2 regions of the Denitrificimonas halotolerans genome follow, and region 1 is predicted to be linked to the other one. Evidence: riboswitches for the same ligand, from Rfam matches in the RefSeq annotation. Region 1 holds a riboswitch; the other holds the start of a gene.
What was found. A riboswitch is a leader RNA that binds a small molecule or an ion and turns the genes downstream of it on or off. The one in region 1 is predicted to bind thiamine pyrophosphate.
Positions count from the first base shown of each region.

Region 2: another riboswitch for thiamine pyrophosphate. It lies ahead of thiC (phosphomethylpyrimidine synthase ThiC); the one in region 1 lies ahead of TOI97_RS02240 (3-oxoacyl-ACP reductase).

Region 1 covers NZ_JAXIVU010000002.1:75,779-91,738, forward strand. The annotation lists gene TOI97_RS02210 (cytochrome b) at 174-728, shown strand; gene TOI97_RS02215 (YceI family protein) at 768-1,343, shown strand; gene TOI97_RS02220 (LysR family transcriptional regulator) at 1,428-2,336, opposite strand; gene TOI97_RS02225 (TetR/AcrR family transcriptional regulator) at 2,623-3,291, opposite strand; gene TOI97_RS02230 (FAD-binding protein) at 3,451-5,187, shown strand; gene TOI97_RS02235 (sodium:solute symporter family transporter) at 5,255-6,694, opposite strand; TPP riboswitch at 6,791-6,897, opposite strand; TPP riboswitch at 7,000-7,095, shown strand; gene TOI97_RS02240 (3-oxoacyl-ACP reductase) at 7,143-7,916, shown strand; gene TOI97_RS02245 (LLM class flavin-dependent oxidoreductase) at 7,916-9,232, shown strand; gene TOI97_RS02250 (DUF3298 and DUF4163 domain-containing protein) at 9,278-10,087, shown strand; gene yrfG (GMP/IMP nucleotidase) at 10,140-10,814, opposite strand; gene nudE (ADP compounds hydrolase NudE) at 10,884-11,450, shown strand; gene cysQ (3'(2'),5'-bisphosphate nucleotidase CysQ) at 11,447-12,271, shown strand; gene TOI97_RS02270 (YbfB/YjiJ family MFS transporter) at 12,487-13,668, shown strand; gene TOI97_RS02275 (ArsR/SmtB family transcription factor) at 13,898-14,221, shown strand; gene TOI97_RS02280 (YgaP family membrane protein) at 14,315-14,518, shown strand; gene TOI97_RS02285 (MBL fold metallo-hydrolase) at 14,635-15,498, shown strand; gene TOI97_RS02290 (TIGR01244 family sulfur transferase) at 15,516-15,944, shown strand.
Region 2 covers NZ_JAXIVU010000026.1:9,057-25,016, forward strand. The annotation lists gene TOI97_RS12330 (bifunctional aminoglycoside phosphotransferase/ATP-binding protein) at 1-986, shown strand, start outside; gene TOI97_RS12335 (NUDIX domain-containing protein) at 1,031-1,654, opposite strand; gene thiC (phosphomethylpyrimidine synthase ThiC) at 1,712-3,595, opposite strand; TPP riboswitch at 3,665-3,768, opposite strand; gene TOI97_RS12345 (TolC family outer membrane protein) at 3,931-5,361, shown strand; gene nadC (carboxylating nicotinate-nucleotide diphosphorylase) at 5,412-6,260, opposite strand; gene trmL (tRNA (uridine(34)/cytosine(34)/5-carboxymethylaminomethyluridine(34)-2'-O)-methyltransferase TrmL) at 6,525-6,986, shown strand; gene aceF (dihydrolipoyllysine-residue acetyltransferase) at 7,042-8,655, opposite strand; gene aceE (pyruvate dehydrogenase (acetyl-transferring), homodimeric type) at 8,667-11,321, opposite strand; gene glnE (bifunctional [glutamate--ammonia ligase]-adenylyl-L-tyrosine phosphorylase/[glutamate--ammonia-ligase] adenylyltransferase) at 11,577-14,507, shown strand; gene TOI97_RS12375 (branched-chain amino acid transaminase) at 14,544-15,467, shown strand; gene TOI97_RS12380 (class I SAM-dependent methyltransferase) at 15,537-15,960, opposite strand, start outside.

The DNA of each region.
Region 1 (15,960 bases):
GTGCTTACACAATCATGGATTGCAGCATTAGGCTGAGGATTGGGGAGTAGGGTGAATCAGCATGACTTCCCTTTTATATATCTAAAAATTCGATATTTATAAGCTATAATTAGAACTTTTTATTAATATTTAACTGGCTACAATAGAAAAGATTAAAAATCTGGAGAGTTGATATGCGGTTGCGAAATTCATCAGATCGGTACGGTTTAGTCAGTATGGCTATGCACTGGTCGGTAGCACTAGCAGTGTTTGCGCTGTTTGCACTGGGGTTGTGGATGACCGGTTTAAGTTATTACAGCGAATGGTACCGTACGGCTCCCGCATTACATAAAAGCGTTGGAGTTGTGTTGTTTGCTGTGATGGTGTTTCGAATACTGTGGCGCTTAGTGACGCCGCAACCAGCAGCATTAAGCACTCATTCTCCGGCAGTACAATTACTCAGTCGTTTAGGTCATGCGTTACTGTACTTGGGATTGTTTGTGGTGATGATTTCAGGTTATTTGATTTCTACAGCTGATGGGCGCGGTATCAGTGTCTTTGATCTATTTGAGATTCCTGCGTTGATCACGGGTTTACCCAATCAGGCTGATTTAGCTGGTGCAGTGCATTGGTATGCGGCTTGGGTACTAGTGATTTTGGCGGGATTGCATGCTTTAGCTGCTCTAAAACACCACTTGATTGATCGCGATACCACGCTTATGCGTATGCTAGGTTGTGGCGTTAAATAATTAATATACAACGTCGACTCACAAGATAGAGGTAATAAGATGTTTAAGAAAACTTTTGCAGCATTGCTCCTTGGTTCAGTATTGACCAGTGGTGCCGTTTCAGCAGCAGATTATGTGATTGATCAGGAAGGTCAGCATGCCTTTGTCAACTTTAAAATCAGTCATTTAGGTTTTAGCTGGTTATACGGCACTTTTAAAGATTTTGATGGCACATTTAGTTATGACGCAGAGCAGCCTGAAGCGAGTAAGGTGAATGTGACCTTGCGTACAGCGAGTTTGGACAGTAACCATGCTGAGCGTGATAAGCATTTGCGCAGTGCTGATTTTTTAAATACAAGTAAGCACCCAAAGGCAACCTTTGCCTCGACTCAGGTTGTGAGTACAGGAGAAGGTACCGCTGATGTGATTGGTGATCTAACGCTCAATGGTGTAACCAAAGAGATCGTGATTGATGCGCAATTTATTGGTGAGGGTGATGATCCATGGGGTGGTTATCGTGCCGGCTTTGAAGGCACGACAACGCTTAAACTGGCTGACTTTGGTATTACTACTGATCTAGGACCAGCTTCAGAAAGTGTAGAGCTGACTTTGGCTGTTGAAGGAATTCGTCAGTGATATAACAGCAAGGCCAAGGCATTATTGCGGCACAAATATTCTCGCGCTCGGGCATGCCAGCCTAGCAGTCGGAATCCCCGTCCTTTAGGACGGGGAGCATGCCAAACGAGGTAGTGCATTGGCTTGGATACAGTCCATTAGTGTTTTGGCCGCTTTTCCAAGCGGCCTATCTTTTTGGCTGTATAAGTAAAAAGGTTGATGACGAATACTACCGGTTTGTAACGGCAGTTTCTTCAGTAAACCAATGGCTAAGTCATCAGCCACTACATGTTCAGGCAGCCAAGCAAAACCTAAGCCTGCGCGAATAAACTCAGCTGATGTAGCAAGACTTGCAACCGTCCAACGTTGTTCCGCGCCTAACCAACCGATATCACGCGGCTGACGTTCTCCTGAATCACGTATCACTACTTGCATATATGCCGATAAATCATTGGCGCTCAATTGATGTTCCAATTGATGCAGCGGGTGCTGGTGGTGAGCGACAGCAATGAAGGTAATTGAACCCAGTTCAATGGGAAGGTACCCTGTAATGTTGAGCGCACTTATAGCAATATCGGCAGCGTTATCTTGCAGTAACTCTTCTGTGCCGGAAAGTACTTCTTCCCGTAATAGTACCCTGCAGCCTTGACTTAAGGGTTTGAAGGCTTGCAGTGCTTGGACGATATTTTGACTGGGATATGCAACATCGACCACTAAACGTACTTCAGCTTCCCAACCTTCTTGCATTTGTTGAGCTAAGACCTCGAGTTGGCTTGCATCGGCGGTGAGTTGTCGTGAGCGGCGTAAGAGTACTTCCCCTATTGGAGTGAGTACCGCTTTACGGCCTTCGATACGCAATAGTGGCACGGCTAGCTGTTCTTGTAGGCGAGCAATGTTATAGCTGATGGATGATTGTGAGCAATGTAATGCCTGTGCTGCTTGTGCATAGCCGCCATGATCAATCACAGCTTGTAATATTTTCCATTGGTCTAAGGTGATGCGTGGTGCTTTCATCGGCAGGCTATCGTCAGTGATACTTAAGCTTAGGGTGTATGAATTGGTGTAGTAACACAGTTTGGGCTTGGTAGTTAAGTCGATTTATACCGTATTGCGATCCTTTAGAATGTTTGCGTTTAGAAAAATTACCGTAAACCCTCGCATAAAATCGGGGAACAGGGCAAGCATGTTGTCACACTAGATCAGCAGAAAGCATAACTAATTTATATCTTTACAGATCGACGACGAGCGTGTTCTGAGTGGCATTTAGATTATGACTGTGCGTGACAGGATCTGGTTCAGCTTATGCTGTGGGCTGTTGCTGACATCCGTTTAAAAAAACATCCACCACAAGGTCAACCCATTGTTGACGAGCAGTTTGATCAAATGAACGCAGGCCTAGACTTACTAAGCGTAGTGGTTCTAATACAACAGAAGCGATAAACAATTGAGAGAGTGGAGCAAGTGCATGACTGGTAAGATTTCCCTTAGCCTGTTCTTCTGCGAGTAGGGTTTCCAGGAGTTGTTGGCCTGCAAAAGCAGATTTTTCATCACTGAGGCGGGCCAGTTCTGGGAAACGCTCCGACTCAGCCACGATGATGTTATACATCCGTAAAGTTTTGGGATCAAGCAGTGCATCAAGCATGTGTAAGGCCAAGTCTTTTAGGCGCTCTTGCAAACTTCCTGAGTCGAGCACTATGGGCGCAAAATGTGTGCTCAACACTCGATTACTGACTGCAATAAATAAAGCTTCTTTATTGTTAAAGCGCGCGTACACCGTTGCTTTAGAGGTGCTTGCTTGTTTAGCGATGGCTTCGATGCTTGTGGCGCTAAATCCATCTTGTAAAAAATGTTCTTCAGCTGCGTCTAAAATGCGTACTTGAATATCTGCTGCTTGTTTAAGCGAAGGCCGTCCGCCTCGGCGAGTTGGCGCTTTTTTAGTTTTGTTCATTGTCGATGCTTGCTTGTCCATTGTGTTGTGTTCCAAAGTTTTATTTGAATAAACTAAACGTTGCGTTTAGTTTAAATCAAGTGGAATATTATGTTTGTGCTGTGACTTGCTCAATTGATTTAAAAATAGTGGTTGCCGTCAATGCAAGATAACAATAAAAACTTTGGAGGAGCTTCTGTGATGAATAAATTTGACCCTGATTCAGATGTATGGTTTTCATCAGTGCAGAGGCCTGAAATTATTGCTCAGGCTGACAGTATAGTGTGGGATGATGGTGCTGATTTTGTTGTAGTAGGGTATGGCGGCGCTGGAATGGCTGCAGCCTTGGAGGCGGTAGAAGGTGGCTTAGAAGTTTTAGCATTAGATCTTTTTGATGGTGGTGGCTCTACAGCTATGAATGGAGGGGTTGTGTATGCTGGCGGTGGTACCAGTGTGCAGCAAGAAGCGGGGGTCGTTGATGATGCAGAAGAAATGTATAAATATTTGCAGCTTGAAACCCAAGGAGTGATCAAAGATTCTACTTTGCGTCGGTTTTGTGAGCAAAGCCCCGCAATGATTGATTGGCTAGTGGATCATGGAGTGCGTTTTGACAGCACACTGTTTCGGGCTAAAACGTCTTATCCACCGCAAGGTTATTATCTTTATCATGCAGATAGTTCGTTAGCGCCTGCTTATGCTGCGGTTGCGAAACCAGCAGCGCGTGGCCATAAGGCTTGGTGTCCACCAACGAATGCAGCCATTGGCTTTGGTAAACACTTGACTGATCCGCTGCGTAAAAGTGCTTCTCGTAAAGGCGTTCGTTTTATGGCGCAAACTGAAGTACGGCGGCTCATTTTGGATGATAAGGGGACTGTACTCGGTGTTAGTGTGGTACAGCTACCGCCTGGCCCTGAAGCTGAGCGGTGCCGTAGGTTGATGGCGTTGGCGACCAAGTGGCAAATGATGCTGCCGAGCAGTTTTCCAGGTTTTAATATTACGAATGGTATTGCTGAACGTTATTGGAAGCGGGCTGATGAAATAAAGTCTGCACATAGCATTGTTCGTCGTATTCGTGCCCGTCATGGAGTGTGTCTGAGTACCGGTGGTTTTATTCAGAACCGTCCTATGGTGCAGCATTATGCGCCTGGCTATAGTGCTAGTATGGCGATGGGGGCTCCGGGCGATAACGGTAGTGGGATTCGCTTAGGTCAGAGTGTCGGTGGAGCTGTGGATCGCTTACAGCGCATCAGCAGTTGGCGCTTTTTGAATCCGCCACAAGCATTTTCTGCGGGAATGTTGGTGAATGCTCAGGGGGAGCGTTATGTTAACGAGGCGTTGTATGGTGCTGCTGTAGGGCAGGTACTCGGTGAAGAGCAGCAAGGTGTGGGGTGGTTGATTTTAGATAAAAACCTGTACCGTAAAGCTCAACAACAATTACGTAAAGATGACATGTTGCCGTTTCAACGGCAGCCGGGGAAATTGGCTTTACTCTTTGCTAAGAAAGCGCGGACTTTGGATCAGTTAGCCGCAAAGTGCGGCTTTGATCCACATACTTTACGTGAGACAGTAAAGCGTTATAACCACACTGCGGCGGGTTGGCAGGATGACCCTTTTGGTAAAGATCAAAGTGACATGCATAGCATTGTGGATGGGCCGTTTTATGCCATTGATGTTGGGGCGAAAAGCAAACTTTTACCGCTATCGACGATGACTGTGGGAGGCTTGATAGTGGATGAAGATACAGGGGAAGTCCTGCGAGAAGATGGCAGTCCTATACAGGGTTTATATGCTGCTGGTCGCGCAGCTTTGGGTTTACCATCGCATTTGTATATCAGTGGTTTGTCTGCTGCAGATTGTTTCTTCTCTGGGCGTCGAGCCGGTGCGCATGTGGTGGCACAAGCAACAACAGATGCCCCTACAGCTGATCCAAAAGTGTGAATCAGTGTTTAATATGCACTGCAATCTAAGCACCGACATATGTTAGCGTTTAGATTGCAGTGGACTTTTAGCCTTGTAAGTGTCGTACTCGCTTAGCCAATGCAGAGAAGTCAAAGCGACTACTGCTTGGCAATAGCAGCAAAATCAGCGAAATAATGACGGGCACCAAGGAGGCTAAAAGGAAAGATTCCAATAAGTAGGTGGTTGGTTCCCCTGGCGCTGGGAACACCAACAGGCCTGCGATTAATCCAGCTAAAGTGCTCAGCACAGCGTTATAGCTTTGGTAGCGCTCGCTATAGAAACCAAAGAACACAGGGAAAGCTGCAGCACAGCAGAGTAAGTCTGCTAATAAAAATAAGTACAGAATGCTATAACCCTGCGCAGCGACGAGTAAGACAGGTACAGACAATAAAATAATCAGCCAGCGTGAAATTAAGAGCAGTTTTTGTCCACTGAGTTGCGGTAATAAACGGTGCATATCCACTACGAAAATACTGGAAAGACCACTAATAGTAGAGTCGGCACTGCTCATGATTAAGGCCAAGCCAAAGGGTAACAGGCCAATAGCAAACCAAGTTGGAGCATCTGCTAATAGGACACTAAATAACGCGACTGAGCCGTCTCCAGGTAAGCCTAAACCGACAAAGGCTAAGCCAAATAAGCCCATAATAAAAATAATGGGGAAACTGAGTGCACCACTAAGAATAAAGCCGTTACGAATGACTTTATTATTGCGTGCGGCGAAAACACGTTGCCAAGTGCCTTGGTAAAAGAGCCCAGTGAGAACCACGGCGATAAAGAATGTAAGGCCAGATTTTAGGCCGTTGAGGTCCCAAGGATTTAAGAGCTGTGGGGCTTTATCTTGTAGACCTTGTAGCGCAGGAGCGATCCCCCCAGTGGCGTGCCAGCCAAAAGAAACGAGTACAATTAAAAATGGAATGATAACTAGCATCTGTAAGCGGTCGGTAAAAATAGTGACACGCAAACCACCGTAGAGGGTATAGAGCAGAGTTGCTGCCATAACAATGCTAGCGGTCAGCCACAAAGGCACTGGGGCCAGTAATGACACCATTTTAGCAATCGCGGTGAGCCCAGCAGTGAGGCTGATAAACATATAGAACATCATAATGATCAGTACGAAAGCATACATGACACGTCCGTATCGGCCTAGGACAAACTCAGTCAAGGCATGACCTTCAGGCATCAAGGTGCGAATGCGATTGCCTAGAGGAATCATGATTAAGCGGGGTACCAAAGCTCCTAGTGCATAACCAGTCACAGCGCCAATCCCACCCCACGTTGCGGCTTGCGCTGGACCAAATAAAATCCAAGTGCCCAAGGTGGTAGCTAATAAGGTGAGCAGTGTTGCGGTGCTGTTTTGGCTGTTACGGGCAACTAGAAAGTCATCCAGCTTATCTTGCGCTTGGCGTGCGTAGAGCAAGCCCGGAACAGCAAAAAGTATGGCGAATGCAGTGAGCCACACTACAGCAGTTGAAGTACTTAACATGGGTGGTTTCCTTGCCATTCGGCATTCGTATATACGCCTCTGTGGCGTAGAACAGGTACGACAGCAAAGAAATGAAAGGTGCGCAAAGGCAAGGCTATGATTAGCATTCTCCATCCCTTCGCTGGCATTACCCAGATCAGGTTCAAAGGGTTACTGCGCAGTTGCAGAGTCTCAGCCGTGATGTGGCGCCCCTTGGATGGCATACAGACTAAAAAGCTTGTGGGTGATTGTCAATTTTATCTGTTACTCCCTGTGCTGCTCGGTGTCGCTGTCTATAGTTTCATAGGGGATGTGTGCTATGGTTTTCGCTCGGCACGGGGTGTCCTTCTTTTGGGGCTGAGAGTATACCCGTTGAACCTGATCCAGTTCATACTGGCGAAGGGATGTCTGTCGCAGGTTAAGTTCCAGTCTGTCTATACATACCTTCGCCTCTTTTTTGAGGTGTCTAATGCAAAATTTTACCCGTCTTGATCAACAGCTGGTGCTGATTACTGGTGCAGCACGTGGTTTAGGGGCGCATTTGGTGCGTGCCTTTTTGCGTGAAGGTGCACGAGTAGTGATCAATTATTGCAACAGTGCTGAGGCAGCACAAAAATTGGCCAACGAAGCGCCAGATCAGCTGTTAGCGATTCAAGCGGATGTCACCGACAAAGAAGCGGTACAAGCGATGTTTATGCGGGCACGTGAGCATTTTGGTATGCCAGTCACCACCGTGATCAACAATGCTTTACCCAGTTTTTCTTTTAATGGTGACGCACGGCCAAGTGTTGAAGCTTTAACTCTTGCACATTTAAATCAGCAGTTTGAGGGTGTGGTTGGTGGTGCGCTCAATACAACGCAAGCTGCCTTGGCGGGTATGCGCGAAGCTGGTTTTGGTCGTATTGTGAATATCGGCACTAATTTATTTCAAAACCCTGTGGTGCCTTATCATGATTACACCGCAGGTAAGGCTGCCTTGTTGTCATTGACTCGTACTTTATCTCAAGATCTGGGTCCCGATAATGTAACGGTGAATATGGTATCTGGTGGTTTATTGCGTACCACAGATGCTTCTGCTGCAACTCCTGAGGCTGTATTTGAATACATTGCACAGAATACACCGCTGCGTCGTGTTACTACTCCAGCAGAGTTTGCCGATGCTATTTTATTTTTTGCTTCGCCTTGGGCGCGTGCGGTTACAGGGCAGAACCTCATTGTTGATGGTGGCTTGGTGAAAAACTGATGAGTACTGAACAAAAACAGCAACGCATGATGCATATTAATTTGTTTATTATGGGTTGTGGTCATCATAAAGCGGCTTGGCGCCATCCTGACTCTATGGTTGAGCAATTGGGTGATATCGCTTACTACGAGCGTTTAGCGCAAATTGCTGAGCGTGGCAAGCTAGATGCGGTATTTTTTGCAGATGGTGCTTCGGTGGGGAATGTTTCTGATGGGAGTCCTTGGTTTTTAGAACCGCTGACTGCTGTAGCTGCAATGAGTCGTGCTACAGAAAAAATCGGGTTTATCAGTACGGTCTCCAGTACTTTTTACACGCCATTTCATGCGGCGCGTTTGGTTGCATCGTTAGACCATATCAGTAAAGGCCGGATTGGTTGGAATGTGGTTACTTCGATGTTTGATGTGGAAGCGCGTAACCATGGCTATCAAACGATGCCACCTCATGCTGAGCGTTATCGTCGTGCAGAAGAATTTGTCAAAACAGTGTTAGGGTTGTGGGATTCTTGGCAAGATGATGCTGTAGAGTTTGATCGCCAGGGACATTATGCTAACCCAGATAAAGTACAGCCGATTAACCATGAGGGAGAGTTCTTTTTAGTGGATGGGCCATTGAATATCCCGCGCCCAGTGCAAGGACATCCAGTACTTTTTCAAGCAGGTGCTTCGGAACAAGGCCGTACTTTGGCGGCGCAATGTGCCGAAGCGATTTATGCGGTAGCTTACGATTTACCTGCTGCTCAAAGTTATTATCGAGACATTAAGCAGCGGGTGAAAGCTTCTGGACGTAACGCTGAGGTGCCGATTATGCCTGGTTTAGTGACCTATGTAGCTGCAACAGAGGAAGAGGCGCGGGCGAAACAACGTGAGTTGGATGAGTTGTTGCCAGTGGACGCTTCTTTACGTCAGTTGAGTGTGTTTACGGAGCAGGACTGTATGACTTGGGAGTTGGATGCGCCTGTTCCTCAATTGCCTCCATTATCTGAGTTTAAAGGTCCACAAGGACGTTACAGCACTATTTTGCGCATTATTGAGACAGAAAGCCCCACAGTACGTCAGTTACTAGGCCGTTTAGCAGCAGGTGGCGGTCATTGCACCATGGTAGGTACTCCTGAACACATTGCTGATAAGATGGAAAAATGGTTTCGCAATGAGGGAGCCGATGGCTTTAATTTAATGCCACCATCGTTACCTGAAGGCATTGAGGATTTTGTTGAGCAAGTGATTCCCGAGCTGCAACGTCGTGGTTTATTTCGTACTGAGTATGAAGGCAGTACTTTGCGCGAACATTTAGGCTTGGCCCGTCCTAATCATTATTAATCATTAATTGTGCGGTATTGTTCTGCAGAAAAGAGATGTCATGTGATGCAAAGACTTATACAGAGAATGATCAGTGGTGCTTTATTGAGCAGTGTGTCGTTAGGAGTGCTGGCGGCAGTAGATGTTGAACAGAAGGTGCCATTGATTGCACCTAAGATTGTGGAGGTTTCAGAGTTACATCAATGTTTTGATGAATCAGAAAATTCCTCTTGTGCAGAAATCAAACTTCAGGCAGAAATCACTGGCCTTGCTTGGTTGGATCAACAGTTGTTGGCAAAGCTGCATTTGACTGAAGTAAGCGATGTGATGGAATTGGATGCGCACATAAAATTGTTACAGCAGCAAAGTACAGACTGGCTGAAATCTAGTATTGATGATATTGCAGAGGTGCGTGGAGAGGATGCTTCGGCTTTTATTGCCTATGAGCATTCTGACAGCTTAAGGTTTATTGCTCAGCGGTACCATTTAGCCAGTTTTAAGCAGTTCTCTTATATGTACAGTGGCGGAGCTCATGGTATGCATGGGACGCGGTATTTTTTATATGACTTAAAAGATAAGAAGCAATTGCTATTAGCGGATATTTTGGAAGACAGTGTGCATTACACCTTGGTAGGTATGCTGCGAGAGGTCTATCGATATGAATATCCTGATTATGCGCAAAGTTGGATTGGGAATAGTGTAGAGGAACAAGCTGAAGTACTGTTGACTGATAACTTTTTTTTCCATGAACACGGTATCACCTTTAGTTACCCACCCTATGTCTTAGGGCCGTATGCGGAAGGTGAAATACAACTTGCTTTAGATTTTGGTCAATTAAATGGTGTTTTAAAATCAGAATACTTGTTTGGCTTTTAAGCAAACTAGACTCAACCAATATTTGGGTCTAGCTTGCTTCAGTTGGACCTTATTAGTGCGTTGAAGGTAAGTCACTGACAAGATCATTCAAGTCCATGGATGGAGTAAATTCTGCACAATCTTTCTCTGGTCCTTGGCTATCGGGCTGCAATACTGCACGTAAATAACCAATGCCATAGCGCTGAGCACTTCGCAGCACAGGAAGGCTGTCATCAATAAATAAACTGCGTTCAGGCTGGAAGTCCACTGCTTGGCTTAAACACTCCCAAAAACGTTGGTCTTCTTTTGGGTAGCCGTAGTCGTGCGAGCTAATGATGACGTCTAGGAATGGCTCTAAATGAACTTTTTTAAGTTTGATGTCTAAAGAGGCGCGATGGGCATTGGTGATTAAAATACAGCGTTTACCGGCTTTTTGCAGTGCCTGTAAAAACTGATCAGAATTTGCGCGTAAGTTGATTAAATGCGCAGTATTTTGTTTCATTTGACGAATAGGTAACTCGAGTTTTTCAGTCCAAAAATCGACACAGTACCATTGAATCTGGCCAGTATAAGAAGCCAGTAGTGGTCTGATATAGGCATCAGCAGCTGCGCGCGAGATACCGTTTTTATCTGCATAATATTGCGGCATATAATCGAGCCAAAAGACATTGTCGAAGTGTAAGTCCAGTAAAGTACCGTCCATATCTAATAAAACGGTATCAATTTTGTCCCACGGTAGCTGCGGCATCGCTCATTCTCTCTAAAACTGTGTGTTCAAGCGCGCTATGATACCCGTATAAGTATTTGGAGTTTTGTTATGCGAGATAAGCCAGTCATTTTGTCCACTGAAGAAGTGGCGCGTAGTCGTATTTTTCGTGTTGAGCAATTACAACTGCGTTTTAGCAATGGTGTAGAGCGCACTTACGAGCGTTTGCGTGGTAAGGCCGGTGGTTTAGGTGCAGTCATGATTGTCGCAATGCACGATGAAGAACATGTCGTATTAGTTGAAGAGTACTGCGCAGGGACTGAGTCTTATGAGTTATCACTGCCGAAAGGTTTAATTGATCCTGGCGAGGATGCTCTGCAAGCAGCCAATCGAGAGTTACAAGAGGAAGCAGGCCTTGCTGCGCGCTCATTGGAACTGATTACCGAATTAAGTCTATCACCAGGGTATATGAGCCAACGTATTCATGTGGTGTTGGCACGTGACTTATATCCATCACGTTTAGAAGGGGATGAGCCTGAGCCTATGCGGGTTGAAACAACGAGCATACGGAACTTGTTAGGACTATTAGAACATCCACAGTTTTCTGAAGGCCGTGCATTAGCTGCTATGTATGTCGTACGTGATTTACTCTTGCAGCGTGGAGAATTAAAAGCATGATGCACCCTTTAGTTGAGCCTGTCTTGGCGTTAGTGGACGCAGCTGGACAAGCTACTTTGGCTTATTGGCAAGCAGATGTTGCAGTGGATATTAAAGAGGATGACTCCCCAGTAACTGCAGCCGATATGGCTGCGCATCGAGTGTTGGCGGCGGGCTTGTCTGAGTTGGATGCGAATATTTTTGTTTTGTCAGAGGAGGATTGTGAGATCCCATTGGCAGAGCGTCAGCAGTGGCAGCGTTGGTGGCTAGTGGATCCACTAGACGGCACCAAAGAATTTATCAGTGGTACCGCTGAATATACTGTTAATGTGGCGTTGATCGAGCAAGGAAATGTGGTTTTTGGTGTGGTGGGAGTGCCTGTTACTGGTGAGATTTATTATGGGGGTGCTGCCTTTGGTGCATATTGCCGTGATAAAGATGGTAATACACGTCATCTACATATGCGTAGGGCGTCATACGATGAATTAGTGGTGGTGGCCAGTCGCCGTCATACGAGTCCAGCGCAGGAAGCTCTACTCGATCACTTGGCGCATAATGTACCAGCGCTGCAGCTTGTTAATGTCGGAAGTTCACTCAAATTTTGCCAGATGGCCGAAGGTGCTGCAGATTTTTATCCGCGTTTGGCTCCAACCTCTCAATGGGATACTGCTGCCGCACAAGCTGTATTAGAGGGCGCTGGCGGCGAGGTTTTAAACTTACAAGGTCAAGTGTTGACCTATGCTGCACAAGTCGGTTACTTAAACCCGTTTTTTGTTGCGCTGCCAAAGCAAGCACCTTGGCGTGAGCCGTTTTTAGAGTATCTTGCGCAGACACAGAGTTGAATAGATTTAGCGCAGTTAGCGTAATTCTCGCTGGTAAGACGGGGATATTAGTTGGAGTAAAATAGCATTACCTAAATGTTATGAAACATAGCTAATGTACGGGATGGTTTTCAGCATAAAGATACTTTAACTCTGATTTACAGGCCGACTAACGTCTTAAAGCGGAGCGAATCAAAGCACTGCAAACTAAGATTTTTAAAATAAGAATAAGGCTTATGACTCAGAAAACTCCAGAACTATTGCGGGTGATTATTGCCGGTGCTTTAGTGCTACTGGTCGTACATACTTTAGGGCGCTTTATTTATACCCCGTTATTGCCTTGGTTGGTGAAAGACGGGGTTTTGAGCTTAAAGCAGGGCGCTGATATTGCCAGTTGGAACTACTTAGGTTATTTGATTGGCGCATTATTAGCGATGCGTTGGCATCGCGTTGCGCAGATTCGTAAAATATTACCTTGGGCTTTAGCCATTAATGTTTTGAGTACCTTATTGCAAACTCAAGCAGAAACAGTGGAGGCGCTGTCTGTTTTACGTTTGATTAATGGCATTACTAATGGATTGGTTTTTGTTCAAGCACCTTCATTTATTTTGGAATGGTTGGCACGTCACGGTCGTGCGACAGCCAGTGGTTTAGTTTATTTAGGTGTGGGTTTTGGCTTAGTGGTATCTAGTGCGCTAGTGGCGATTCCGGCACAGTGGCTAGACGGCCCTGAGCGCTGGTGGCCCGCATTTGTCCTCAGCGTACCTTTAGCCTGGTGGGGGTGGTGTCAGCTTAGGGGCTTAGATATACCTGAGCCACTTGAAAAAGCTCTGTCCACTGATATTACTGCACCATCCATGCGCTTATTTGATCGAGCAAGTACGCCTTTATTTCTGTCATATGCGGGAGCGGGTTTAGGCTATATCTTACCCATGACTTTCTTGCCGATGTTGGCCAGTATTGAGCTAGCACCTGATAGTTTTTTGGTGAATGGAAGTTGGTTGTTAGTTGCTTTAGCAACTCTACCAGCACCATGGATATGGAATAAGTTGGGGGCATTGCTTGGTGACGCATTAGCGTTAAGATTCAATTATATTTTACAGTTGCTCAGTGTTTTGGCGGTATTGCTATTGCCGAGTGCGTGGGGAGTTGTGATTTGCGCACTTTTAATTGGTGGTACTTTTTTAGGTGCCGTGTTGCTAACGCAGCGTTTAGCTCGAACTTTGCATCCTCATCAAGGGCCACGTTTGTCGGCTGCATTGGTTGCTTTATATGGTTTTACCCAGTTGGCTGGGCCTTGGCTTACAGCGCAATGGTTAGCTGCTAATGGAAGCTTACAAGGAGCTTTTTGGTTGGGTGCCGGTGCTTTATTTTGGGGGTTGACTTGGGCTCTTCTTGTACCAGAAAAGAGCAAATAAAAAAATTGATCTATATCAAGTAGGCTTCAAATATCTGTATGGCAAAATATTTAATTCCTTTAAGTATTGTTGCTATGAGCTGTTGGGAGTCTGAGTATTCAGAATTCCTTACTTCTTATATTGTCAATTAATATTAACGGTTAATAAGCAGTGCAGTGGTTGCACCTTGTTGATATAAATTTATATCAGTGAAACGCTGGCTGCTCTAATTTTGCTTAGGGTATGGTCTATGAATAATTCAGCTGTTGTGATCGATGTTGAACAACTGCGTCGTAATGCAGGTGCCGCAGGGCAGCTATTAAAAGCTCTAGGCAATCCCGATCGACTGTTATTGCTATGTCAGTTGGTACAAGGGGAAATGAACGTTGGTGAGCTGGAAGAGTGTCTGCAAATTGTGCAGCCAACTTTGTCACAGCAATTGGGCGTTTTACGTCGCGAAGGTTTAGTCGATACACGTCGTGATGGTCGACAAATTTATTACAGCATTAGCAGTTCACATGCTTTAGCTGTGATTGAAACGCTACATGTACTTTACTGTGAGACTGATCAGTAAGTTGCATGCACTGCGCAAGAGCGTTATATTATTAATAATTTATCATTTTGTATGCTACTTTGTTGATAAGAGCAATGAGCAGAAGGTGAAATTATGAAAAATAATATAGGTTCAATTGAGCGTAGCTTGCGCATTATTGTGGGCTTGATATTGGTTGTTTTAGCTCTGTTCGACATTATTGGTTGGTGGGGCTGGGTTGGTCTGATTCCAATTTTGACGGGAGCTTTAGGAACTTGCCCTTTGTACAGTATTCTAGGTGTAAGCACCTGTGGTGGTAAAGGCTGTCCGAAAAAGTAATTGGTTTCAAAAAAGGCGCCCTAGGGTGCCTTTTTATTTCGCATGCATTTTAGGGCTGTATATTAAGATATTTTGTTCTTTGGATGAGTTAATTTTTAACCCTGTAAGGAGATATCATGCAAGCTGTAGTCACTGCTTTTTTCGACCCCATCACCTACACCTACACTTATGTGGTAAGTGATCCTGCGTCTCAGGCTTGTGTAATTATTGACTCTGTTCTTGACTATGATCCTGCTTCGGGACGGACGAATACAGAAAGTGCTAATACTATTATTCACTTTGTTCGTGAACAGCAACTAAAAGTTGAGTGGTTATTGGAAACGCATGTACACGCAGACCATCTTTCTGCCGCTCCTTATTTAAAAGAGCAGCTAGGCGGGCGTTTGGCTATTGGCGCCAATATTACGACGGTACAGCGAGTGTTTGGTGAGATCTTTAATGTTGAGGCGGGGTTTGCCACTGATGGCAGTCAATTTGATAACTTATTGTATGATGGTGATATTTTACGATTTGGCAAACTCAGTGTTGAGGTGATTCATACTCCAGGACATACTCCAGCATGTTTAAGTTATATGATTGGCGATGCAGTTTTTGTTGGCGACACACTGTTTATGCCTGATTATGGTACTGCGCGTTGTGACTTCCCTGGTGGCGATGCGCGCACTCTGTATCAATCTATTCAACGTTTGTTTGAGTTGCCAGATAATACCCGAGTGTTCTTATGCCATGATTATAAGGCAATAGGACGTGAAGAGCATTGTCACGAAACTACCATCGGTGAGCAACGAATGCATAATATTCATGTGCATGAAGGCGTGAGTGCTGAAGAGTTTGTTAGATTACGTACTGAGCGTGATGCAACCTTATCGATGCCAACTTTGATTTTACCGTCCGTGCAAGTCAATATGCGAGCTGGAGCCTTTCCACCCGCAGAAGATAACGGTGTACGCTATTTAAAAATCCCTCTTAATGCCTTGTAACTTTGGAGAAACGCTCGATGGAATCTATCAAATACATCACACCCTTTATCTCAGTTACTGGGCAAATACAGCCAGAAGATATGGCGTCTATAGCTGCTGCGGGTTTTGTTACTGTAATCAATAATCGACCTGATGCTGAGGCTGAAGAACAGCCGAGCAGTGTGCAAATGGCTGAAGCAGCAGGTATTGCAGGTTTACAGTATCATTATTTACCTATCATTTCAGGGCAGCTGACAGATGAAAATGTCAGTGATTTTGCTCAGCTTTTAACTGGAGTAAAGGGGCCTGTTTTAGCATTTTGTCGTTCAGGTACACGCTCATGCAGCTTGTGGGCACTCAGTGAAGCACATCGTCTAACACCTTCGGCAGTATTGGTCGCGGCAAAAAATGCAGGTTACGACTTATCAGGGCTATTACCACGATTAGAGCAGCGTTGGGCTGAGTAAAGGTGGTTGGTTTCCA
Region 2 (15,960 bases), on a different contig from region 1:
TTACTCGCTTACTTCCTTTATTAGAACAGCGTCGCCACAATGGTTCCATTCGTGAGTGTCATGGTGATATTCACCTAGGTAATGCAACCATGTTAGACGGCGAAGTTATGTTGTTTGACTGCATTGAGTTTAACGAACCTTTCCGTTTAATTGATGTGGCATCAGATGCTGCCTTCTTGGCTATGGACCTAGAAGACCGCGGTTTAAAACCTTTGTCTCGCCGCTTTGTCAGTACGTGGCTAGAGCTGACAGGGGACTACCAAGCTATGCCGCTGATCAATTTTTACAAAGCCTACCGTGCAATGGTTCGTGGCAAAGTTAACTTATTTCGTCTAGACCAAGAAGATGACCCTGTACAACGCGCTGTAATTGTTCGTCAATATCGTAGCTACGCCAACCTCGCGGAAAGCTACAGTGCCATTCCCTCACGACTACTCGCTATTACTCATGGCATTTCCGCCGTAGGCAAAAGCACCGTAGCAATGCGTTTAGTAGAAGCTTTAGGCGCTTTACGCTTTCGTTCTGATTTTGAGCGTAAGCGTTTATTTGGTGAGCAAGATGCCAGTGCTCAAAATATCTTAGGCGGAGGGATCTATAACCCAAATGCTAGTGCAGCAACCTATCAACGCCTTCATGATCTTGCCGAAACCGCACTTCTTGCAGGATTTCCAGTAGTAATTGATGCCACTTATCTGAAAGAAGAACAACGCCAAGATGCATGGAAAATTGCAGAGAAAACAGGTGCACCTTTCTTGATTCTTGATTGCCAAGCGCCAGATGAAGTGATTTCAATCTGGCTCAAGCAACGCCAAGCAGAAGGCCTAGACCCCTCAGATGCTACAGAGGAAGTCATTTTGGCACAGCGTCAACATTTAGAACCTCTCACTCCTACTGAAGTTACGCAAAGCTACAGAGTTGACACTCACGATGCGGCTACCTTAGATAATTTAATTAAACAAATCCGCAGCCGTTTACCTGGTCTCTAATCTAAACCCTTGGCTGCCTCTACTAGGATGCAGCCAAGCCCATATTAAAGTGCCAGCCAGTCTGCTCTAATCTGTTGCTTATTCAACGCTAACCACTGCAAGGCAATGATACTTGCGGCATTATCAATACGCCCATTTTGTACTGCAGCAAGTGCATCTTCTAACGGCCAGACGTGTACACGAATATCCTCCCCTTCCTCCGGCACACCAAACACTCCACCTACACCCTCAGTTGAGCAACGCCCCACATATAGATAGACACGCTCGTCTGATCCACCAGGTGATGGGTAATAACTCGTAACAGGAATCAACTCGTGCAGCTCTAAATTAGCTTCTTCAATGGCTTCTCGGCGTGCAACATCTTCCAGCATCTCATCGGTATCAATTAAACCAGCAACAATTTCTAACAACCAAGGCTCCGCGCTTTTATCTAGCGCACCGATACGAAACTGCTCAACAAGCACCACTGAGTCGGTCTGAGGGTCATATGGCAAAACACAAACTGCATCAGGTCGGACAAACAATTCACGGCAAATACGCGGCCCCATCTGCCCAGAAAATAAGCGATGTTTTAATTCCACACGATCCAACTGGTAAAATCCTTGAAAACAACGCTCTCGTCGTTCAATTTCAACATCATCAGCACCGTTCATTGCGCGCTTTAACATACATACCTCTCATAAAAAAGGTGGCCATTATGGCCACCTTAATAACCTTCTAAGTGTTTAAACCTGCTTATAAATAATAGACCCTTCTTCACGAAAACGTGAGGCCTGCTCTTTAAAGCCTGCTTCAATAGCCCGTTGCTCATCTGTTAAACCATTATCCTTCGCGTACTGACGTACCTCCTGGGTAATTTTCATAGAACAGAATTTCGGGCCACACATAGAGCAAAAATGCGCTACTTTAGCCGATTCTTTAGGCAAGGTTTCATCATGGAATGCACGCGCTGTATCGGGATCTAAACCTAAATTGAATTGATCCTCCCAACGAAATTCAAAACGCGCCTTGCTTAAAGCATCATCACGCAACTGAGCCCCTGGATGCCCCTTTGCTAAATCAGCAGCATGAGCAGCTATTTTATAAGTGATAATTCCTGTTTTCACGTCATCCTTATTCGGCAAACCTAAGTGCTCTTTAGGTGTGACATAGCACAACATCGCACAGCCATACCAAGCAATCATCGCCGCACCAATACCTGAAGTAATATGATCATAGCCTGGTGCAATATCAGTGGTTAGTGGTCCTAAAGTGTAAAAAGGGGCCTCATCACAACACTCCAGTTGCTTGTCCATATTTTCCTTAATTAAGTGCATAGGCACATGCCCTGGACCCTCAATAAAACACTGCACATCATGTTTCCAAGCAATTTTCGTCAACTCCCCCAATGTCTCCAACTCAGCAAATTGCGCTGCATCATTGGCATCAGCTACTGACCCTGGACGCAAACCATCACCTAAAGAAAAGCTCACATCATAAGCTTTCATGATCTCGCAGATCTCTTCAAAGTGCGTATAAAGAAAGTTCTCTTTATGATGCGCTAAACACCACTTGGCCATAATAGAACCACCTCGGGAGACAATTCCTGTAACACGTTTAGCGGTCAGTGGCACATAGCGCAACAATACTCCGGCATGAATCGTAAAATAATCCACACCCTGCTCTGCTTGCTCAATTAAGGTGTCTCGGAAAATTTCCCAGGTTAAATTTTCCGCAATCCCATCAACTTTTTCTAAGGCCTGATAAATTGGTACAGTGCCAACTGGAACCGGCGAGTTACGAATAATCCACTCACGAGTTTCATGTATGTTTTTACCTGTGGACAAATCCATGATGGTATCTGATCCCCATCGAATCCCCCAGGTGAGCTTGGCAACCTCTTCTTCAATGGACGATCCCAAAGCGCTATTGCCAATATTACCGTTGATTTTCACTAAAAAATTACGCCCAAGAATCATGGGTTCTAACTCAGGATGATTGATGTTGGCTGGAATAATGGCACGACCACGAGCAATTTCTGACCGAACAAACTCCGGCGTAATAACATTAGGAATACTCGCCCCAAAGCTTTGCCCAGGATGCTGATTATCAAGCAATCCCGCTTCACGTGCCTTTTCAAGCTTCATATTCTCTCGAATTGCTACAAACTCCATTTCCGGGGTAATGATGCCCTGACGCGCATAGTGCATTTGCGTAACATTTTTACCTGCTTTAGCACGTCGAGGATTCCGAATCTCAGCAAAACGCATTTTAGTTAATTCAGGATCATTTAAACGCTCTTGACCATACTCAGAACTGAGTCCAGACAGCAGCTCAGTGTCATTGCGCTCTTCAATCCATGCACTGCGTACTGCAGGCAAACCTTTACGTACATCAATACTAATACTGGGGTCGGTGTAAGGTCCTGAGGTGTCATACACTAATACTGGCGCATGCTGTTCAAGGCCCTCATCGGTATGGGTCGGAGTTAAGCTGATTTCACGCATCGGCACCCGAATATCAGGGCGTGACCCTTGCACATAAACTTTACGCGAATTGGGAAAAGGTTGGATCGACTGCTGATCTACTTGGGCTGTATTACTGAGGTACTCTGAAGCGGTGTGCGTCATGCGTTTGGTTCTCCAAAAAACACAATAAAAGCGTCGGGGGAACCAGCGGACATAGGCAGGCCTACCTTACGGCAAGCTTATCTTGTTTCCTACGCGAGTATTAACTCGATCAGGTTCAACGGGACCCGGATTAACCGATCTCAGCTCTCTGCAGAGCACCCCGACAAGAATCAATAGGCAGTCTACTCAGCACTTCATCTAAACTGCAAGTAAACTAAAGTCAGTGTTACTCTATAAGCATATATTATTTTCTTTCATAACGACCTGCTTGACCCGCTCAATAACTGGCCGTAGCCTTAAAATTATTTATATTTATGCAATCTAGGATATTAACGATGCGTCTTCTGTCGCTTACTTTTGTTATAGCTACAGTTTTGGGTTCAACCTCTGCCTATGCAGCAGCAAATACTCAAAACAAAGTGAACCTGCTTGAAGTCTATCAACTGGCTGTTGAAAACAATGCAGACTTGGCGGCAGCACGCGCCGACTACTTAGCGCAAAGCGAACGTGTACCACAGGCGCGTGCTGGCTTACTACCACAATTAGGTGCAGGTGCTAGCAACACCAACAGCCGAAGCAAAGTTGACACATCTATGGGCTCCACGGCCGCTTCACGCAGCGGCCTAGTTTATCAAGCAACTCTCAGCCAACCCTTATTTCGACTAGAGCGCTGGTACCAACTCCAAGCAGCTCAGTCAAGCAACAAACAGTCTGCTCTTGAATTGTCTGCTATTGAACAGCATTTAATTCTGCAAAGTTCAGAAGTGTATTTCTCTGTGCTGCGCGCTCAAGACAACTTAGCCGCAAGTCGCGCGGAAGAGAAAGCTTTTAAACGTCAATATGATTTAGCCAGCGAGCGCTTCGATGTTGGTTTATCTGACAAAACTGATGTACTACAAGCCCAAGCGGCATATGATGCTGCGCGCGCCAACCGCATGGTCGCTGAACGCATGGTCAGTGATGCTTTTCAAGCAGTAAACACCCTGACCAATATGGACTTCGCCGCGCTAGAAGGTGTGAAGCACAGCTTACCTGTACTCCCCCCACAACCTAACGATGCCACGGCTTGGGTTAATACAGCTACCGAGCAGAATCTGCAACTGCAAGCCATTAACTACGCAGTACAAGCAGCACAAGATAGCGTCAAACAACGTAAGTCGGGCCATGCCCCAACGGTTGATGCAATTGCTCAATATAAAAAAGGGGACAATGATCCTCTAGGATTCGTCAACAGCCCAAATGCTAGACTCTATAATGGCAAAGCAGAACAAAGCAGTATTGGCATTCAACTCAACATTCCATTGTACACGGGGGGGATGACTAGCTCCCAAGTGCGTGAAGGCGTTTACCGCTTAGATCAAACTGAGCAAATGCGTGAAAGCTTACGCCGCCAAACAGTACAAAATGCACGTAATTTTCATCGCGCGGTGAATACCGATGTAGAGCAGGTACAAGCACTCAAACAAGCAATTATTTCTAGCCAAAGCGCAGTAGAAGCCACACAAATTGGTTATGAAGTGGGCACACGCAATATTGTTGATGTGTTAGACGCACAACGCTATCTATATGCAGCAGTACGTAATTACAACAATGCGCGCTATGACTACATCTTAAATAATCTTCGTTTACAGCAAACCGCAGGCATTCTCAGCCCTGACAACTTGCAAGCCTTATCTACTTACTTAAATCCTGATTACAATCCAGATACAGATTTCTTGCCGCCTGACTTAGATCAAGCTATTGAAGCGAATTTACGGCGCCGCTAAAGATCAAACTGCCCTGCAGAGAACAGGGCAGCCTTTTAAACCTATAATACTTAAAGACTTAAACGCATCGAAAGATCGATGGCTTTAATATCTTTAGTCAAAGTACCCAACGAAATATAGTCCACACCCGTTTCAGCAATCGCACGGATACTTTGCTCATTGACTCCGCCTGAAGCTTCCAACTTTACCTTGGACGCTGCAAGCTTTACTGCAGTGCGCATATCCTCCAAACTCAGCTCATCTAGCATGATAATATCTGCGCCAGCAGCCAGCGCTTCACGCAACTCGTCAAGATTCTCCACTTCCACCTCAACCGGTTTACCAGGTGCAATACGGTGCGCAGCCTTCACTGTTGCTGCAACACCACCACAGGCAGCAATGTGATTTTCTTTGATTAAAAATGCATCATACAAACCTATACGGTGGTTATGGCAACCACCGCACGTCACCGCGTATTTTTGTGCTAAGCGCAAACCTGGCAAAGTTTTACGGGTGTCTAACAATTTCACCCCAGTCCCTTCGACCATGTCGGCAAAGTACTGGCTACGCGTAGCTACAGCCGATAAGCTCTGTAAAAAGTTTAACGCTGCTCGCTCGCCACTTAATAAGGAGCGCGCTTTCCCTTCGAGCTCAAACAACACATCATTAGCCTCAACACGCTGGCCATCAGACACCAACCAGTTGACCTTAACCTTATTATCTACTTGACGAAACACTTCATTGACCCAAGCGACTCCACTGATCACTGCCGGCTCACGAGTAATCACTCGGGCACTGGCCTGCTGATCAGCAGGAATCAGCTGCGCAGTAATATCACCAGAGCCTATATCTTCTGCCAATGCAATACGCACATTAGCTTTAATCTCTTCAGTCAACTGCTCAAGTAAAAGGTTCGCCATGTTCTACTCCTCGATAAATTACAATGATTATAAAGCCTTAACCTCGTATTCATAGTAAGCCTGTAGGCAATAGCACAACTTGCCCAAATGTTTTTACACAACCACATAGATAAGCTTAGTCACCAACCCTTAGTATGCAGCCTTAGCATACCGCCACCACCGACTGGTGTGCTTCATGAATACCCTAACGATAGGTATGCTCAGTGTCTCTTAAACAACAATTCCAATGTAGAATTGTTGTTTATTTTCTTATCAGGATTCAGCATGCTTCACGTCATCCTCTTTGAACCAGAAATCCCACCCAATACCGGCAATATTATCCGTCTTTGCGCTAATGTCGGTTGCAATCTACATTTAATTGAACCTTTAGGCTTTGTCTTTGATGATAAACGACTACGCCGTGCGGGGATGGACTACCAAGAGTTTGCCAATGTACAACGCTACGCGAACTTGCAAGCGTGCTTAGATGCCCTTAATCAACCGCGCTTATTTGCTTTCACCACAAAAGGCTCACGTAATTATGCAGAAGTTACATACCAAGATGGTGATGCTTTTATTTTCGGCCCAGAAACTCGCGGACTGCCAGATGATGTGCGCAACAGCATAGCACCAGAACAACGATTACGTTTGCCTATGCGTGAAGGCTCACGCAGTCTGAACCTATCTAATACTGTGGCTATTGCTGTCTACGAAGCTTGGCGTCAATTAAACTTCACTCAACAATAAAAAACACCCCGCCAAGCAATATGCCTGAGCGGGGTGTTAATTGGGATAATCGGTTTTACAGAAGTAAACCGCGTATTTCTGCTAGCAATTCACTAAGTCGTCGCGTGAACTGTGCTGCAGCTGCACCATTAATCGCACGGTGATCGTAAGATAAGGACAACGGCAACATTAAGCGTGGATCAAAGCTTTCACCATTCCAAACCGGCTGCATGGTAGCGCGGGATACACCTAAAATAGCCACCTCAGGTGTATTCACAATCGGCGTAAAGCCAGTACCACCAATATGCCCCAAACTAGAAATAGTAAAACAAGCACCTTGCATATCTTCAGCACGTAATTTTTTATTACGCGCCTTGTCAGCCAGTTCCGCAGCTTCTCCGGCCAATTGCAATAGGCTCTTCTGATCAACATCTCGAATTACAGGAACAAGCAAACCGTCGGGTGTATCAACAGCAAAACCTAGATGCACATACTTCTTGCGAATCAATGCTTTGCCACTAGGTGCTAACGAGCTATTAAAGTCTGGCATTTCCTGCAACAGATGTGCACAGGCCTTTAATAAAAATGGCAAAATCGTCAGTTTAACACCGGCCTTTTCAGCAACCCCTTTTTGCCCGACACGGAACGCCTCCAGCTCAGTAATATCTGCCGACTCAAACTGGGTCACATGTGGCACGTTGAGCCAACTACGATGCAAGTTCATAGCACCTACTTGCTGTAAACGCGTCATAGGTACTTCTTCAATTTCACCAAAGCGTGAGAAGTCCACTTCTGGCACAGCCGGAATACCGCTGCCCTGCTCAAGCGTACCGTTGGCTTGCTTATTCAATACTGCTTGGACATAAGCGTGAAGATCTTCTTTCATCACGCGCTTATGCGGCCCAGTACCTGTCACCAAGCCTAAGTCCACTCCGAACTCACGCGCTAATTTACGTACGGCTGGGCCCGCATGGGCAGTGCTGGTTTTTTTACGCTTCTTACCCACTGGCGCTGACTCAGGCGCAACAGATACTGCTGGACTTGGTTTTGCCGGTGCCGGCTCAGGTTTTGTGGACTCTTGTTCTGCAACAACAGAGGCCGCAACAGGCGCGTTTTGTGCAACTTTAACTTTAAAAATTAAGTCTCCAGTGCCCACTTCAGCATCCAAACGCACCAGAACCTCTACCACTTCACCGTTAACTGGCGAAGGAATTTCCATACTGGCTTTGTCTGACTCTAAAGTGATCAATGATTGGTCTTCGCTAATCTCATCACCAACAGCGACCAACACTTCAATAACACGTGCTTTACCTGCTGAGCCAATATCTGGCACATGTATCTCTTCAATCACATTTTCTGCAGCCACTTCAGCCACGCTTGGCAACGGTGCTGCTGGGGCTGCTGTTTTCTGCTCTGCGGGCTCAGGTTCAGCTGGAGTTTCAATGGCTGGCTCAGCATCCTCCACTTCCAACTCAAGCAGGTCATCCCCTTCTTTCAGCCGGTCACCCAACTTAACCGCCAAGCTTTTAATCACTCCTGCTTTAGGCGCAGGAATTTCCATACTGGCTTTGTCTGATTCTAATGTCAGTAGGCTTTGCTCCGCTTCAATGCGGTCGCCTACTTTGACAAAGATTTCAATGACTTCACCTTCACCTGTACCGATGTCGGGTACGCGAATTAATTCACTCATCGTCGCTCTCCTCAGCAGTCCAGTGGATTAGGCTTATTTGCATCAATACCAAATTTTTCCATGGCATCAATCATCACTTGTGCATCCAGCTGCCCTTGGGCAACCAGTCCTTCTAGTGCTGCTAAGACAACCCAGTAACGATCCACTTCAAAGAAGTGACGTAACTTCTTACGTGAATCACTGCGACCAAAACCATCTGTACCCAATACTTTATACTGCTCTTGCGGCACCCACTGACGTACTTGATCTGCATAGAGTTTCATATAGTCAGTTGAAGCAACTACTGGACCACGTCGGTCTTGTAAGCATGTTTCAATGTGTGACAAACGCATCTCTTCACGCGGATGTAAGCGATTCCAGCGCTCTACGTCTAAGCAGTCACGACGTAATTCGTTAAAGCTCGTGACACTCCAAATATCCGCGCCAATACCAAACTCATCACGAAGAATTTTAGCTGCTTCACGTACTTCCAACAAAATCGTACCGCTACCTAACAACTGGACATGCAAATCACTGCTGCGTTTGTCCTCTTCGAGCAGGTACATACCGCGAATAATATCCTCTTCGATACCTTCACGATCAGGCATCGCAGGCTGCTGATACGCTTCATTCATCATAGTGATGTAGTAGTAGCGATCCTGCTGTAACTCCAGCATTTGACGTACACCCTCACGGATAATCACCGCCATTTCATAACCATAGGCAGGATCATAAGAGTGGCAGTTAGGAATAGTGCCAGCCAAAATATGACTGTGACCATCTTGGTGCTGCAGACCTTCACCGTTCAAAGTTGTACGGCCTGCAGTTCCACCCATTAAGAAACCTCTAGCACGAATATCACCGGCAGCCCAAGCTAAGTCACCAATGCGCTGGAAACCAAACATGGAGTAGAACGCGTAGAAGGGTAACATTGGTTGGTTGTGGTTACTGTAAGCCGTAGCAGCCGCAACCCAAGCTGACATCGCACCAGCCTCAGTAATGCCCTCCTCTAGAATCTGACCTTTTTTCTCTTCTTTGTAGTACATCACCTGGCCATGGTCGACCGGCTGATAAAGCTGCCCTACCGCAGAGTAAATACCAAGTTGGCGGAACATACCTTCCATCCCAAAAGTACGCGCCTCATCAGGTACGATTGGAACGATACGACTACCTAGATCTTTGTCTTTGAGTAATTGTGCAAGAATTCTGACAAACACCATGGTGGTGGACACTTCACGCTCACCACTGCCATCTAAAATGGTTTTTAAAGTCTCCAAGGGCGGTGTTGGAATACTCATGCTCTTAGTTCGGCGCTGCGGTACAAAACCACCCAATGCCTCACGACGCTCTTTAAGATAACGAATCTCTGGGCTGTTTTCTGCCGGACGGTAAAGCGGTAGACTTTCAATGTTCTCGTCAGATACAGGAATATCAAAGCGATCACGGAAACCTTTTAAGCTTTCCAAATCAACTTTTTTAATATTGTGAGCGATGTTTTGCGCTTCTCCAGTACCAGTACCATAGCCTTTAATCGTTTTAGCTAAGATTACCGACGGCTGCCCCTTATGATTTACCGCTGCATGGTAAGCTGCATACACCTTGAATGGATCATGGCCACCTCGATTCAGTTTCCAAATCTCATCATCGGTTAAGTCTTCAACGAGTGCTTCTAAACGTGGATCAGTGCCGAAGAAGTCTTTACGTACGAAAGCACCATCATTAGCTTTGTAGTTCTGATAGTCACCATCTAAAGCCTCGTCCATACGGCGCTGCATTACACCATCAGTGTCTTTTGCAAATAATGGATCCCAATGGCGACCCCAAAGCACTTTGATGACATTCCAGTCAGCGCCACGGAAGTTACCCTCAAGTTCCTGAATGATTTTACCGTTACCACGTACAGGTCCATCAAGCCGCTGCAGGTTACAGTTAATCACAAAGATTAAGTTGTCCAGTTTTTCACGACCCGCAAGGGAGATCGCACCTAAGGATTCCGGCTCATCTGTCTCACCATCACCTAAGAAACACCAAACTTTTTGCTTACCTGGCTGAATAAACCCGCGGTGCTCAAGGTACTTCATAAAGCGCGCTTGATAAATAGCCTGAATTGGACCTAAGCCCATAGATACCGTAGGAAACTGCCAATAATCAGGCATCAACCATGGGTGCGGATAAGATGACAAACCCTGACCATCGGTTTCACGACGGAAACTATCAAGCTGCTCTTCGGTTAAACGCCCTTCTAAAAATGAGCGCGCATAAATACCTGGTGACGCATGCCCCTGATAATAAATTAAGTCACCGCCGTGCTCCTCGGTCGGTGCCTTAAAGAAATAGTTAAAACCAATGTCATATAAAGTCGCGCTGGAAGCAAAGGTTGCAATATGACCACCTAAATCTGGATCAGACTGGTTAGCGCGCATAACCATTGCTAAAGCATTCCACCGCACTAGCGAACGGATGCGGCGTTCCATAAACAAATCACCCGGCATACGTGCTTCGTGAGTCACAGGGATTGTATTACGGTAAGGCGTTGTAATGGCATGTGGTAGACGTACGCCATCTCGACTGGCTAACTCACCCAATCGTGATAAAAGATAATGAACGCGTTCTTCACCTTCATGCGCTTGGACAGATTCCAAAGCATCCAGCCATTCTTGTGTTTCCACCGGATCTAAATCGTGCATGTTTCGCTCCCAAACTGAGGGTCTATTTGATGATGGACCTATATGTGCTTCATGTCTTGTGAACAGTCAGCCCATGGCACAGCAAAGTCATCTTAATGTTATTTTTTCTTCTTCCTGTAGTTTTACTACATAATAGCGTGCGAGTCAGCAACTATCTTATAGTCCTTTAGGCGAAGTCATATGAGAACACTCTATTTTATGAAATTTCAGGTATCTTTGTAGACACCCTTGGTACGACTACGTTCAGGATTGCGCATGACCCCTTTGTTACTCGAATCTCTTCCTTCCAGCCTATTGCTATTACAACAAAAGGCGCAACGTGCATGGGCTCAAGCCCTGCAAGAACAACAAATTACCAACCCTGCGTGGTCAGAAAACCGATACCAAGAATTTATTCGTGTATGCACACTGAGTGACTTTGTTCTTAATCAGGCTGTACGTGATCCACAAATGCTGATCGACCTAGTCGCTTCTGGGCAGCTTGATCGATCTTTGGTGCCAGGCGAAATACGTTATCAATTGAGTGAGCATCTCCTTGACTGCCCAGACGAAGCAAGCCTGCACTTACATTTACGCAAATACCGCAACAGGCAACAAGTGCGTATCATTTGGCGTGACCTCATGCGTCAATCTGAACTGGGTGAAACCTGCCGTGACTTATCTGCCATGGCCGATGCGTGTACTGATTTAGCCTATCAATGGCTGTACTCGCAACACTGCCAGCAGTTTGGCACACCCATTGGTCGCTACAGCAAACAACCTCAACACTTGGTTGTTCTTGGCATGGGTAAGCTCGGTGCCTATGAACTCAACCTGTCCTCCGATGTAGATTTAATTTTTTCTTATCCAGAAGGTGGAGAAACAGAAGGTGCAAAACGCAGCCTCGATAACCAAGAGTTTTTTACCCGCCTAGGTCAAAAACTGATTAAAGCATTGGACACCATCACTGTGGATGGTTTTGCTTTTCGCGTTGATATGCGTTTACGCCCGTATGGATCCAGTGGCCCACTCGTGTTCAGTTTCATTGCCATAGAGCAGTACTACCAGAATCAAGGTCGTGACTGGGAGCGCTATGCCATGATCAAAGCTCGAGTAGTTGCCGGTGACCAAAACGCCGGCGCTAGCTTACTGCGTATCTTGCGCCCTTTTGTATATCGTCGTTATCTAGACTTCTCAGCTATTGAAGCCTTACGTTCGATGAAGCAGTTGATCCAACAAGAAGTGCGACGCAAAGATATGGAAGACAATATCAAGTTGGGGTCTGGCGGTATCCGTGAAGTTGAATTTATTGCTCAAGCATTCCAATTGATTCATGGCGGCCGCGATCTCAGCCTACAGCAACGCCCACTCCTGAACATCCTCGATACATTAGCTGCCCAAGGTTATATGCCATCGTCCGATGTCACCGAACTCAAAGACGCCTACCGCTTCTTGCGTTACACCGAGCACGCTCTACAGGCTATCGCTGACATGCAAACCCAAAGTTTACCGGACACCCCACAAGAGCAAATCCGCCTAGCTTGTATCATGGGCTTTGATGACTGGACAACTTTTTTAGGACAACTGATGTATTGGCGTAAACGCATTGAGCATCATTTCCGCGGTGTGATTGCAGACCCCGACGAGGACGAAGATGACTGCATTATTGGTGGCGAATGGCTCCCCGTCTGGGAAGATACCATTGCCATTGATAGCATCTACCGCCAACTGGAAGACGCAGGCTATGCTGACAGTAAGCTCGCTTGGCAACGCATTGTTCAGCTACGTGAAGGTAGTCAAGTACGAGCCATGCAACGCTTAGGCAGGGAGCGCTTGGATGCTTTTATGCCGCGTTTTTTATCACAAGCAGTTGAGCACGATAATCCAGATTTAGTACTAGAGCGTGTGCTGCCTCTCATTGAAGCAGTCGCTCGCCGTTCTGCTTATTTAGTCTTGCTAACGGAAAACCCTGGAGTCTTGCTACGTGTCATCAGTTTATGCGCTGCCAGCCCGTGGATTGCAGAGCAACTAACCCGCTTCCCCGCCCTACTCGATGAATTACTCAACGAAGGACGCTTATACAGCCCACCTCAAGCCCCAGAGCTCACAGCAGAACTGCGTGAGCATTTGCTGCGCATCCCTGAAGAAGATGTTGAACAACAAATGAACGCTTTGCGCCACTTTAAGCTAGCTCACCGCTTACGAGTGGCTGCATCTGAAATTGCAGGCACCTTACCTTTAATGAAAGTCAGCGATTACCTCACTTGGCTCGCCGAAGCAATTCTTGAACAAGTGCAGCACCTTGTCTGGAATGAAATGGTACGCAAACACGGTCTACCTAAACGTCTCGATGGTAGCCCCAGCGAGTTGGACTTTATTGTGGTGGGCTATGGCAAACTCGGAGGCATTGAGCTAGGCCATGGCTCTGACCTTGATTTAGTCTTTATCTACGACTGCGACCCTTTAGCGGAATCCGATGGTCCCCGCCCAATCGATGGTGCACAATTCTATACTCGGATGGGACAACGGATTATTTCCATGCTCACAACCCGTACCACAGCTGGCGGACTCTATGATGTCGATATGCGTTTAAGACCTAGTGGTGATTCTGGTTTACTAGCCTCATCCTTAAGCGCATTTGAGCGCTACCAAGAAGAACATGCTTGGACTTGGGAGCACCAAGCTTTAATTCGTGCCCGAGTTTTGGTCGGCAGCCCTAAATTAGCTCAGGAATTTAACCAAGTTCGTTTGAATATTTTAGGTCGACAGCGTGATTTATCCACATTACGTGAAGCAGTCAGCGAAATGCGCGCCAAAATGCGGCATAATCATGGTTCTAAAACCACCCAAGGTGGTTTGAGCCCAAATGCATTTAATGCTGAAATGCCTTTTGACCTTAAGCAAGATGCTGGTGGTATTGTTGACATCGAATTTATGGTGCAATATGCCGTTCTAGCTTGGTCATGGCAATATCCACAACTGGTAACCTATACCGACAACATCCGTATTCTTGACGGTCTCGCCGCCGAAAACCTGTTTAGTGCCCACCATGTGCGCATGTTACAGGAGGCTTACAAAGCCTATCGTGCTGCAGCTCACCGTCTAGCCCTGCAAAAACAGCAAGGTGTGGTTGAAGGCAATTTATTTGTTGACGAACGTCACTCCGTGATGGACGTCTGGCAAGAGCTGGGCTTAAGTTATTTGTAATCAGATTCTTCATATTATTTTCAGGAGCACGCAACAATGTCGATGGCTGATCGTGATGGTGTTATTTGGTATGACGGCGAAATGGTTGAGTGGCGTAACGCAACCACGCACGTTCTAACTCACTCATTACACTACGGCATGGGTGTATTTGAAGGCATTCGTGCCTATAAAACACCAAAAGGCACCGCAATTTTCCGTTTACAGGCACACACAGACCGCCTGTTTGAATCTGCACACATCATGGGCATGAAAATTCCGTACACCAAAGATGAGGTCAATGAAGCCATCATCACTGCTGTGCGCGATAACAATCTCGATAGCGCCTATATTCGTCCTTTAGCCTTCTACGGCTCTGAAGGTATGGGTATCCGTGCCGACAACCTCAAAGTTCATCTGATTGTTGCTGCATGGCACTGGGGTGCATATATGGGCGAAGAAGCCTTAAAAGCAGGCATCAAGATTCGTACCAGCTCCTTCACTCGCCACCATGTCAACATCACCATGACCCGTGCTAAGTCCAGTGGCGCCTATGTAAACTCAATGTTAGCGCTACAAGAAGCTGTATCTGCCGGAGCAGATGAAGCTTTATTACTCGACCCTGAAGGTTATGTTGCTGAAGGTTCTGGCGAAAACATCTTTATTGTTAAGGATGGCGTGATTTACACTCCTGAAGTCACTGCCTGCTTAAATGGCATTACCCGTAATACCATTTTAGCCTTAGCTAAAGAGCGCGGCATCGATATCGTAGAAAAACGTATTACTCGCGACGAAGTTTATATTGCTGATGAAGCTTTCTTTACTGGTACAGCAGCCGAAGTCACACCTATTCGTGAGCTTGATGGTCGTCAGATCGGTATCGGTAGCCGCGGCCCTATCACCGAAATACTACAAAAAGCCTACTTTGACCTAGTGACCGGTGAAACAGACGCTCACCCAGAATGGCGCACACTGATTAGCTAAGATTTCAGCTCATCAAAAAAGCCCGCTAAAGTTTACACTTTGCGGGCTTTTTCAATCTGAAAGAAACACTTAAGGTTTTAAGCTTTTTTTCGCATAAATATCATAACGACTGGATTTACCATCTAAGCTATAGCTCGGTGCGGGCCCCTCTATGGTCGGCGCTTTACGCGGCCGTTTCACCACCACTCGATGACTGGCTAGAGACAAAGCAGCTGCTAGCAAGTCAGCAGCATCTTCATCAGCACCGACCAACGGTTTAAATAGCCGCATTTCTTTTTTTACTAAAGCACTCTTTTCGCGACTGGGAAACATAGGATCCAAGTGAATCACCTGTGGTATCTCTCCCACCCAAGAACGCATCAATTCAATAGCATCACCAATCAACAGCGGCATACGCTGCACAACTCTGGCAATATCCATATCTAAACGCGCTCGACGCAAACCATCCTGTAAGAGCACAGCCACGATTGGATTACGCTCAATCATCTGCACT